DNA from 2 places in the Streptomyces sp. CA-243310 genome. Region 1 is predicted to be linked to the other one. Evidence: riboswitches for the same ligand, from Rfam matches in the RefSeq annotation. Region 1 holds a riboswitch; the other holds the start of a gene.
What was found. Region 1 has a riboswitch for cobalamin ahead of ACQEVM_RS17985 (CoA-acylating methylmalonate-semialdehyde dehydrogenase). Riboswitches for the same ligand answer to the same signal wherever they lie in the genome.
Positions count from the first base shown of each region.

Region 2: it holds a riboswitch for cobalamin, as region 1 does, so the genes downstream of both, ACQEVM_RS06690 (ribonucleoside-diphosphate reductase subunit alpha) here and ACQEVM_RS17985 (CoA-acylating methylmalonate-semialdehyde dehydrogenase) in region 1, are expected to answer to the same signal.

Region 1 covers NZ_JBNJMF010000002.1:104,268-109,599, forward strand. The annotation lists gene ACQEVM_RS17980 (acyl-CoA dehydrogenase family protein) at 1-584, opposite strand, end outside; gene ACQEVM_RS17985 (CoA-acylating methylmalonate-semialdehyde dehydrogenase) at 581-2,080, opposite strand; cobalamin riboswitch at 2,308-2,486, opposite strand; gene ACQEVM_RS17990 (short-chain fatty acyl-CoA regulator family protein) at 2,647-4,056, opposite strand; partial or broken gene aceA (isocitrate lyase) at 4,446-5,332, shown strand, end outside.
Region 2 covers NZ_JBNJMF010000001.1:1,400,526-1,405,857, reverse strand. The annotation lists gene ACQEVM_RS06705 (carbon starvation CstA family protein) at 1-2,023, shown strand, start outside; gene ACQEVM_RS06700 (YbdD/YjiX family protein) at 2,029-2,226, shown strand; gene ACQEVM_RS06695 (GNAT family N-acetyltransferase) at 2,378-2,875, shown strand; cobalamin riboswitch at 2,927-3,050, shown strand; gene ACQEVM_RS06690 (ribonucleoside-diphosphate reductase subunit alpha) at 3,218-5,332, shown strand, end outside.

The sequences.
Region 1 (5,332 bases):
AAGGAGACCCGCGGGTCGTCCCGTTCGACGACGAACGCCGAGATGCCCCGGGGGCCCGCCTCGCCGGTCCGGGCCATGACGATGTACACGCCCGCGGCGCCGGCGCCGGAGATGAACTGCTTGACGCCGGTCAGGACGTAGTGGTCCCCGTCCCGCTCGGCGCGGGTGCGCAGGGCGCCGGCGTCGGAGCCGGCTCCCGGCTCGGTCAGGCAGTAGCTGCCCAGCGTGTCGGCCGTGCACAGGCCGGGCAGCCGGCGCCGGCGCTGTCCGTCGTCCCCGAAGCGGTCGATCATCCAGGCGACCATGTTGTGGATGGACAGGTATCCGGCGATGGAGGGGCAGCCGGTGGCGAGGGTCTCCAGGATCAGGACGCCGTCGCTGCGGCTGAGGCCGCTGCCGCCGTGCTCCTCGCGTGCGTAGATCCCGCCGAGCCCGAGGGCAGCGGCCCGCCGGATCACCTCGACGGGGAAGTGCTTGTCGCGGTCCCATGCGACGGCGTGCGGCGCGAGGTGCTCCTGGGCGAAGTCGAGGGTGACCTCGGCGAGGGCGAGCTGGTCCTCGGTGAGGGTGGTCATGGCGCTCATCCCATCGTCGGGATGGTGAAGCTCGCGCCCTCCTTGGCCCCGGAGGGCCAGCGCGAGGTGACGGTCTTGGTGCGGGTGTGGAAGCGGATGGAGTCGGGGCCGTGCTGGTTGAGGTCTCCGAAGCCCGAGCGCTTCCAGCCGCCGAAGGTGTGGTACGCCACGGGGACGGGGATGGGCACGTTGACGCCGACCATGCCGGCGCCCACCCGTCGGGTGAAGTCGCGGGCGGTGTCCCCGTCGCGGGTGAAGATGGCGACGCCGTTGCCGTAGGGGTGCTCGGTGGGCAGGCGCAGGGCCTCCTCGTAGTCGGCGGCCCGTACGACGGACAGCACCGGGCCGAAGATCTCTTCGCGGTAGATCCGCATCTTCGGGGTGACGCGGTCGAAGAGGGTGGCTCCGGTGAAGTAGCCGTTCTCGTGCCCGGGGAGCTTGAAACCCCTTCCGTCGACGGCGAGTTCGGCGCCTTCGTTGACGCCGATGTCCACGTAGCGCCGGACGCGGTCGAGGGCGTCCTGGCTGACCAGGGGGCCGAAGTCGGCGTCCGGGTCGTCGGAGGTGCCGATGCGCAGGGTGGCGATCCGCTCCTTCAACTTGGCGACCAGCGCGTTCGCGGTCTCCTCCCCCACGGGGACGGCGACGGCGATGGCCATGCAGCGCTCGCCGGCCGAGCCGTAGCCCGCCCCGATCAGTGCCTCCACGGCCTGGTCGAGGTCGGCGTCCGGCATCACGATCATGTGGTTCTTGGCGCCGCCGAAGCACTGGGCGCGCTTGCCGTGGGCGGCGGCGGTGGCGTAGATGTGCGCGGCGATCGGGGTGGAGCCGACGAAGCCGAGGGCTTGGACGCGCGGGTCCTCCAGCAGGGTGTCGACGGCTTCCTTGCCGCCGTTGACCACGTTGAGGACGCCGGGCGGCAGGCCCGCCTCCAGGAACAGTTCGGCGAGCCGCAGCGGGACGGAGGGGTCCCGTTCGGAGGGCTTGAGGATGAAGGCGTTCCCGCAGGCCAGGGCAGGGGCCGCCTGCCACAGCGGGATCATCGCGGGGAAGTTGAAGGGGGTGATGCCGGCGACCACGCCCAGCGGAGCGCGCAGGGAATGTACGTCGATGCCGGTGCCGGCGTTGTCGGTGAACTCGCCCTTGAGGAGGTGCGGGATGCCGGCGGCGAACTCGACCACCTCCAGTCCGCGCTGGAGGTCACCGTGGGCGTCGGCGACCGTCTTGCCGTGCTCGGACGACAACAGCCGGGCCAGCGCGTCACGTTCACCTTCGACGAGCTGAAGGAAGCGCAACATGACGCGGGCACGGCGCTGTGGGTTCCACTGGCCCCACTCCTGCTGGGCCTCCTCGGCGTTGGCGATCGCCGCCTCGGTGTCGGCGCGGCCGGCCAGGGGGACCCTGGCCTGGACCGCTCCGGTGTTGGGGTCGTACACGTCGGCGAAGAGCCCGGACGTGCCGGTGGTGTGCTTTCCGCCGATGAAGTGGGTGAGCTCGCGGACCATCGAAGCCTGCTCTCGTCAGGTGAGGATCCGAGGAAGGCGCGGCGCAGTCGCGGTACGGCACCGATCGAGGTGCGCACCGCGGGATCGACCGCGGGACAGGGGAGGGTGGGGCGCCCTCGTCGAGTCACGAACGCGGGGACAGGGCCGCGCTGTTCGGGTACTCCGCCGGATCACCTGGGCCGTGGTCACGTACCGGTGCCATGCGTGTCTGCTCCATCCTCGTGGACAACACGGAACACCCCACGGCCGGTATCCTGACTCCTGGATCAACGCACGCTCTTCGACCTTCCCGACGGATGGATTCCGTCAGTGGCCTGACCTGCTGAAGAGCGCACTTCCCAGTCACAGTGGCGGGACCGCGCCGGATTCACACCGGCTTCCCTGCACCGCGGGCTTTCCACGAACATATAGTTGGACGTCCTAGTAAGTCCACCCCCTGCTGCGGCGCGGACGTGCGAAAGAGCCCGCGGACCGGGGCCGACGGTCGAGAAATGCGGATCGTTTCGCTCCTGCCCGCGGCCACCGGCATCGGCGCTCAGGCGGTCCCGCCTGTCCCCCGAACGGTCCTACTTCGGGCGATCAGCGACCTGGTAGGGGATGAAGGTGCTGGTGTTCTCGTCCACGGCCAGCGGGCGCCCGAGCGGCGGGACGGCCCGCTGGGGGCAGTCGAGGCGTTCGCAGAGGCGGCAGCCCATGCCGATGGGGGTGGCGGCCGCGGTGTTGTCCAGGTCGAGCCCGTCGGAGTAGACGAGCCGGGAGGCGTGCCGGATCTCGCAGCCCAGGCCGATGGCGAAGGTCTTGCCGGGCTGGCCCCAACCGCCGCGGTGGCGGGTGACGGCGCGGGCGGTCCACAAGTACCGCTGCCCGTCGGGCATGGCGGCGACCTGGACGTGGATGCGGCCGGGAGCGGTGAAGGCCTCGTACACGTTCCAGAGTGGGCAGGTGCCGCCGGCACGGGAGAAGTGGAATCCGGTCGCGGACTGCCGCTTGGACATGTTGCCCGCCCGGTCCACCCGGACGAACGAGAAGGGAACCCCACGCAGCCTGGGGCGTTGGAGGGTGCTGAGCCGGTGGCAGACCGTCTCGTAGCCCAGGCCGAACCGGTCGGTGAGCCGCTCGATGTCGTAGCGGAACTCCTCGGCGGCCGTGTGGAACGCCTGGTACGGGAGGATCAGCGCGGCGGCGAAGTAGTTGGCGATGCCGATCCGGGCCAGCCCGTGCGCCGTGGAGCCGGCCGCGAAGTCCTCCGCGGCCAGCCGGTCCAGTTCGTCGGCGTGCTCCAGCAGCGCGAGCTGGGTGGCCATTCGGAACGCCTGCTGCCCCGGCCTCAGCCCCGCTGACATGTGCAGCACGCGGGCGGAGTCGTCGTAGTGGTGGAGTTTCTCCGAGTCCGTGGCCACCCGCACGCCGTGGTGGTCGGCCAGGCGCGTCGACAGTACCCGGACGACCTCCCCGGGCCGGATGCGAAGGGTGCGAGCCAAATCCTCGGCGGCGAGATCGATGTCGTGGAGGTAGTTCTGGCGGCGGTAGAAGAACTCCCGGATCTCCTCGTGCGGAGAGCGCGGGCCACCGGCTCCCGGCGGCCCTTCCCGGTCGTCATCGGCGCCGGCCAGCCGTTCGGCGAGGAGTTGGCTGCGCCGCCCGAGGTCGAGGAGCACCTGGGCGACGGCGGGCATCCGGGACGCCAGCTCGGCCAGGTCCGAGGCGGACACCCGGGCCTCGGCGACCTCGCCGGCCAGCGCCTCGCGCAGGTCCGCGACCAGGCGGCTCGCGTCCCGCTCCGAGAAGAAGCCCGGGTCGACCCCGAAGGCCTCGGTCAGCCGCAGCAGGACGGGCACCGTCAGCGGGCGGGAGTCGTGCTCCATCTGGTTCAGGTAGCTGGGCGAAATGGCGAGGACCCGAGCCAGATCCGCCTGGCTCATCCGGCGCTCCTCGCGCAGCCGCCGCAGCCGCGCGCCCGCGTACGTCTTGCTCACCGCGTCGTCTCCCTCGTCTCCGGGACCTGACTCACCCTACGTGTACATCCGAGCCTCGAAGTCTTCGCAGACTTGGCAATCCGGCGCGAAAAGATTCGCAGAACTTGGCAGACGTCCCTCATTGATGGCACTGGGTGTCGCTGAGAGAGTCGTCCTGCGGCCCGCCGGAACAGGCGGCAGCGACAGAACCCTCCGGGCCCGATTCACGCCCTGATGTCGGATGTTCGGCAGGTTCTGGCGAGTGGTTCGGCAACATTGCTCAGCTCGTTCCACACCGGTACGGCGGGCCGCGACCCATCTATATGGCACCTGGTGCCATTCCTTCGCACTCATGACGGGTGCGGAGGTGCCACCCAGACATTCAGCTACTCATGGAGACGGTGACGGTCATGGCAGACACGACGAACACGGCGGCAGCGGCCCTCGCCGAACGCTGGGCGACGGACCCCCGGTGGGCGGGCATCGAGCGCACCTACTCGGCCGAGGACGTGGTGCGGCTCTCCGGAAGTGTCCGCGAGGAGGCCACCCTGGCCCGGCGAGGAGCCGAACGCCTGTGGCGTCATCTCCACGAGCAGGACTACATCCACGCCCTGGGCGCGCTGACCGGCGGCCAGGCCGTCCAGCAGGTGCGCGCCGGCCTCCAGGCGATCTACCTCTCGGGCTGGCAGGTCGCGGCCGACGCGAACCAGGCCGGACACACCTACCCGGACCAGAGCCTCTACCCGGTCAACTCGGTTCCCCAGGTGGTCCGTCGCATCAACAACGCCCTGCTGCGCGCCGACCAGATCGCCACAGCCGAGGACGGCACGGACACCACTGACTGGCTCGCGCCGATCGTCGCCGACGCCGAGGCCGGCTTCGGCGGCCCGCTCAACGCGTTCGAACTGACCAAGGCGATGATCGCGGCGGGTGCGGCCGGCATCCACTACGAGGACCAACTGGCCTCGGAGAAGAAGTGCGGGCATCTGGGCGGCAAGGTCCTCGTCCCGACCGCGCAGCACGTCCGCACCCTGAACGCGGCCCGCCTGGCCGCCGACATCGCCGACACCCCGACCCTGATCATCGCCCGTACGGACGCCCTCGCCGCGACCCTCCTGACCAGCGACGTCGACGAGCGCGACGCCGAGTTCTGCACCGGCGAGCGCACCGCCGAGGGCTTTCTACCACGTCCAGAACGGCATGGCCCCCGTCATCGCCCGCGGCCTGGCCTACGCCCCGTACGCCGACCTGATCTGGGTCGAGACCGGCACACCGGACCTGGCCCAGGCCCGCGAGT
Region 2 (5,332 bases), on a different contig from region 1:
CGCGATCGGCTACCGCTTCTACGCGCGCTTCATCGCGAACCGCGTACTGAAGGTGGACAAGACCCGGGCGACCCCGGCCGAACGCCTCGACAACGGTGTCGACTTCCACCCCACCGACCGTCGCGTGCTCTTCGGTCACCACTTCGCCGCCGTCGCCGGCGCGGGCCCGCTGGTCGGCCCGGTGCTCGCCTCGCAGATGGGCTACCTCCCGGGCACGATCTGGATCGTCGCGGGCGTGATCTTCGCCGGGGCGGTCCAGGACATGGTCACGCTCTTCTTCTCGACCCGGCGCAACGGCCGTTCGCTCGGACAGATGGCCCGTGACGAGATCGGCCCGGTGGGCGGAGCCGCCGCCCTGGTCGCCGTGTTCGCCATCATGATCATCCTGCTCGCCGTGCTGGCACTGGTCATCGTCAACGCCCTGGCGGACTCCCCCTGGGGCGTCTTCTCCATCGGCATGACCATCCCCATCGCCCTGCTCATGGGCTTCTACCTGCGCGTGCTGCGCCCCGGGCGCGTCACCGAGGTCTCCCTGATCGGCGTCGCCCTGCTGCTGCTCGCCATCGTCTCGGGCGGCTGGGTCGCGGACTCCTCGCTCGCCGAGTTCTTCACGCTCGACAAGCAGACCCTCGTCATCTGGATGGTCGCGTACGGCTTCGTGGCGTCGGTGCTGCCGGTGTGGATGCTGCTCGCGCCCCGCGACTACCTCTCCACCTTCATGAAGGTCGGTACCATCGCGCTGCTCGCGGTGGGCGTGGTCATCGCCATGCCGATGCTGAAGATGCCCGCGGTGACCGAGTTCGCCTCACGCGGCGACGGACCGGTCTTCGCCGGTTCCATGTTCCCCTTCGTGTTCATCACCATCGCCTGCGGCGCGCTGTCGGGCTTCCACTCCCTGGTCTCCTCGGGCACCACCCCGAAGATGATCCAGAAGGAGACCCAGGTCCAGGTCATCGGCTACGGCGCGATGCTCACCGAGTCCTTCGTCGCCGTCATGGCGGTGATCGCGGCGTGCATCATCGAGCCCGGACTGTTCTTCGCGGTCAACTCCCCCGCCGGCGTGGTCGGCACCACCGTCGAGACCGCCTCGCAGGCGGTGACGAACTTCGGCTTCGCCATCTCGCCGGAGGCCCTCGCCCAGGCGGCGAAGGACGTGGAGGAGACCAGCCTGCTGTCGCGGACGGGCGGCGCGCCGACCTTCGCACTCGGAATGTCGGAGATCTTCTCGTCGGTCATCGGCGGCGCCGGGATGAAGGCCTTCTGGTACCACTTCGCCATCATGTTCGAGGCGCTGTTCATCCTGACCACCGTCGACGCGGGCACCCGGGTCGGCCGGTTCATGCTCCAGGACACCCTCGGCAACGTGCACAAGTCCTTCAAGGACGTCAGCTGGAAGCCGGGCGTGTGGATCGCGAGTGCGGTCGTCGTCGGTGGCTGGGGCTACTTCCTGTGGGTCGGCGTCAGCGACCCGCTGGGCGGCATCAACCAGCTCTTCCCGCTGTTCGGCATCGCGAACCAGCTCCTCGCGGCGGTGGCCCTGGCCGTCTGCACCACACTGTTGATCAAGTCGGGCCGACTGAAGTGGGCCTGGGTGACGGGCGTCCCCCTGGCCTGGGACGTGGCGGTCACCCTCACCGCCAGCTACCAGAAGATCTTCTCCGACAACCCGAAGATCGGGTTCTTCGCGCAGCGGGACCTGTACCAGGACGGCATCGAGGCCGGGAAGGTGCTCAAGCCCGCCAAGAACATGGGCGAGATGCACACCGTGGTCACCAACGCCACGGTGGACGGCGTCCTGTCGGTGCTGTTCGCGGTCCTGATCATCATCGTGCTGCTGGACGCGGCCCGCACCTGCGTCAAGGCCGTCCGCAAGCCGGAGACGGTCACCCTCACCGAGACCCCGTGGACCGAGTCGAGGATCGTCGCCCCGGCCGGCCTGATCGCCACCCCCGAGGAACGGGCGGAACTCGCCGCGGCGGGCCTCGACTCCGGCGGCGGCAAGACCCGGGAACCGGTCGCGTGAGCGGCCTGACGGCCGTGCGCGGGGCGTGGGCGAAGACCCGGTTCTACGTCCGCGAGTTCTCGGGCGAGGCCGCGTACGACCGGTACGTCGCGCACGCCCGCGCGCACGACGCCGACGCCGAGGTCATGACCCGGCGCGCCTTCGAGCGGGCCCGCACCGACGCCCGCGAAGCCGACCCGCGCGAGGGCTTCCGCTGCTGCTGACCCCGTCCGGGGCCCTCGAAGGGCCGCCGCGTTCCCCCGGGAACCCGGCGGCCCTTTCGCGTGCCCGTCCGCGAAGGGGGCGCGCCCCCTTCGCCTCCCCGTCCGTGGACACGTGCGACCCCTCGCCCGCCCGTCCGACACACTCGACGGCATGGACATCGTGATCAGGGCGGCATCGGTCGCCGAATTCGAAGAGCTCGGCGACATCACCGCGCAGGCCTACCTGGACGACGGGCTGCTGGACTTCAACGAGGACGCCGCGTACCTGAACGTGCTGCGCGACGTGGCCGGCCGGGCCGCCTCCGGGGAGGTGCTCGTCGCGGACCACGACGGCACGGTCCTCGGCGGAGTGACGTTCGCCTCGAACACGAGCCCGCTGGCCGACATCGCCGGCCCGGGCGAGGCGGAGTTCCGGATGTTGGCCGTCGCCGGCGAGGCGCGCGGACGCGGCGCGGGCGAGGCCCTGGTGCGGGCGTGCATGGCCCGGGCGAGGGCCCTGGAGGGTGTGACGCACCTGGTGTTGTCGACCCAGAGGTCGATGGCGGGGGCGCACAGGATCTACGAGCGCCTCGGCTTCACCCGAACACCAGAACGAGACTGGGCCCCGATCCCGGGCCTCACCCTCCTGACCTACCGTCTGGAGCTGTAACCACGCCGACACAACATGTGGGGGGTCACGCATCCACCCGCCCCCACATGTATGCTCGTGCTCGCTGTCGTCGCAGGGGAATCCGGTGCGAATCCGGAACTGTCCCGCAACGGTGTGAAGTGCACCCATTCGTGCAACTACAAGTCCGAGGACCTGTCGACAGCGCGCCCGGCTCGACCGAACCGGGTGCAGACACGTCCGGGCCTCGCGGTTGGGCCGGTGGACGCCATGCGGTGCACGTACCGCCCGCCCTGTCCGGGCCGGAGCGTGCGCGGTCCGCATGCGCCCGCTCGCGCCCGCGCCGTCGGTGTTCCCGGAGCCGAGCAAGGGAGAGCTCCCCCCGTGACCATCGCGCCCTCCGCACCGCGCGCAGAGTCCGTTCCGTCCGAGTCCGCGATCGAGACCGCGATCACGTCCGGGGGACCCGGGGCCGCGCTGCTGCGCACCCTGACCGAGCTGACGGCCGACCTTCCCGACACCGACCCCGGCCGCGTCGCCGCCGCCGCCCTGCGCGGTCGCAGCTCCGCCGCCGACGAGGCCGAACTGCGCGGGCTGGCCACCGAGGCCGCCGCGGGTCTGATCTCCGAGGACCCCGCGTACTCCCGGTTGGCCGCGCGCCTGCTGACGCTCGCCGTCCGCGACGAGGCCGCGGGCCAGGGGTCCACCTCGTTCTCCGCCTCCGTCGAGGTCGGCCACCGCGAGGGCCTGATCGCCGACCGCACGGCCGAGTTCGTGGCGACCCACGCGAGCAGGCTGAACGCGCTGGTCGAGCACGCGCTCGCCGAGGGCGCCGACGACCGCTTCGGGTTCTTCGGCCTGCGCACCCTGCACAGCCGCTACCTGCTGCGCCACCCGATCACCCGCCAGGTCATCGAGACCCCCCAGTACTTCATGCTGCGCGTGGCCTGTGGTCTCGCGGAGAACGAGACGGTCCAGGCCGTCGAGGAAGTGGCCTCGCTGTACCGGCTGATGAGCCGCCTCGACTACCTGCCGTCCTCCCCCACCCTCTTCAACTCCGGCACCCGGCACCCGCAGATGTCCTCCTGCTACCTGCTGGACTCCCCGCTGGACGAGCTCGACTCGATCTACGACCGCTACCACCAGGTCGCCCGCCTGTCGAAGCACGCCGGCGGCATCGGCCTGTCGTACTCCCGCATCCGCGCCCGCGGTTCGCTGATCCGCGGCACCAACGGCCACTCCAACGGCATCGTGCCGTTCCTGAAGACCCTCGACGCCTCCGTCGCGGCCGTGAACCAGGGCGGCCGGCGCAAGGGCGCCGCCGCCGTCTACCTGGAGACCTGGCACGCGGACATCGAGGAGTTCCTGGAGCTGCGCGACAACACCGGCGAGGACCAGCGCCGCACGCACAACCTGAACCTGGCCCACTGGGTGCCGGACGAGTTCATGCGCCGGGTCAACGCCGACTCCGACTGGTCGCTGTTCTCCCCGGCCGAGGTCCCCGAGCTGGTGGACCTGTGGGGCGACGATTTCGACGCCGCCTACCGCAAGGCCGAGGCGGCCGGCCTGGCCCGCAAGACCATGCCCGCCCGGGAGCTGTACGGCCGGATGATGCGCACCCTCGCGCAGACCGGCCAGGGCTGGATGACGTTCAAGGACGCCTCCAACCGCACGGCGAACCAGACCGCGGAGCCGGGCACCGTCGTCCACTCCTCGAACCTGTGCACCGAGATCATCGAGGTCACCAACGACGGCGAGACGGCCGTCTGCAACCTCGGTTCGGTCAACCTCGGCGCGTTCGTGGTCGACGGCGACATCGACTGGGAGCGGCTGGACGCGACCGTCCGCACCGCCGTGACCTTCCTCGACCGCGTGGTGGACATCAACTTCTACCCGACCGAGCAGGCCGGCCGTTCCAACGCCCGCTGGCGTCCGGTGGGTCTGGGCGCGATGGGCCTCCAGGACGTCTTCTTCCAGCTGCGGCTGCCCTTCGACTCCCCCGAGGCGCGGGCGCTGTCCACGAAGCTCTCCGAGCGGATCATGCTGGCCGCGTACGAGGCCTCCTGCGACCTCGCCGAGCGCAACGGCCCGCTCCCCGCCTGGGAGCAGACCCGTACCGCCCGCGGCGTCCTGCACCCGGACCACTACGACACCGAGCTGAACTGGCCGGAGCGCTGGGAGGCGCTGCGCGCCCGGGTCGCGACCTCCGGCATGCGCAACTCGCTGCTCCTCGCCATCGCCCCGACCGCGACGATCGCGTCGATCGCCGGTGTGTACGAGTGCATCGAGCCCCAGGTCTCCAACCTCTTCAAGCGCGAGACGCTCAGCGGTGAGTTCCTCCAGGTGAACGCCTACCTGGTGGCCGAGCTGAAGCGGCTCGGCGTGTGGGACGCCCAGTCCCGCGAGGCGCTGCGCGAGGCCAGCGGGTCGGTGCAGGGCTTCGGTTGGATCCCGGCCGAGGTGCGCGAGCTGTACCGCACGGCGTGGGAGATCCCGCAG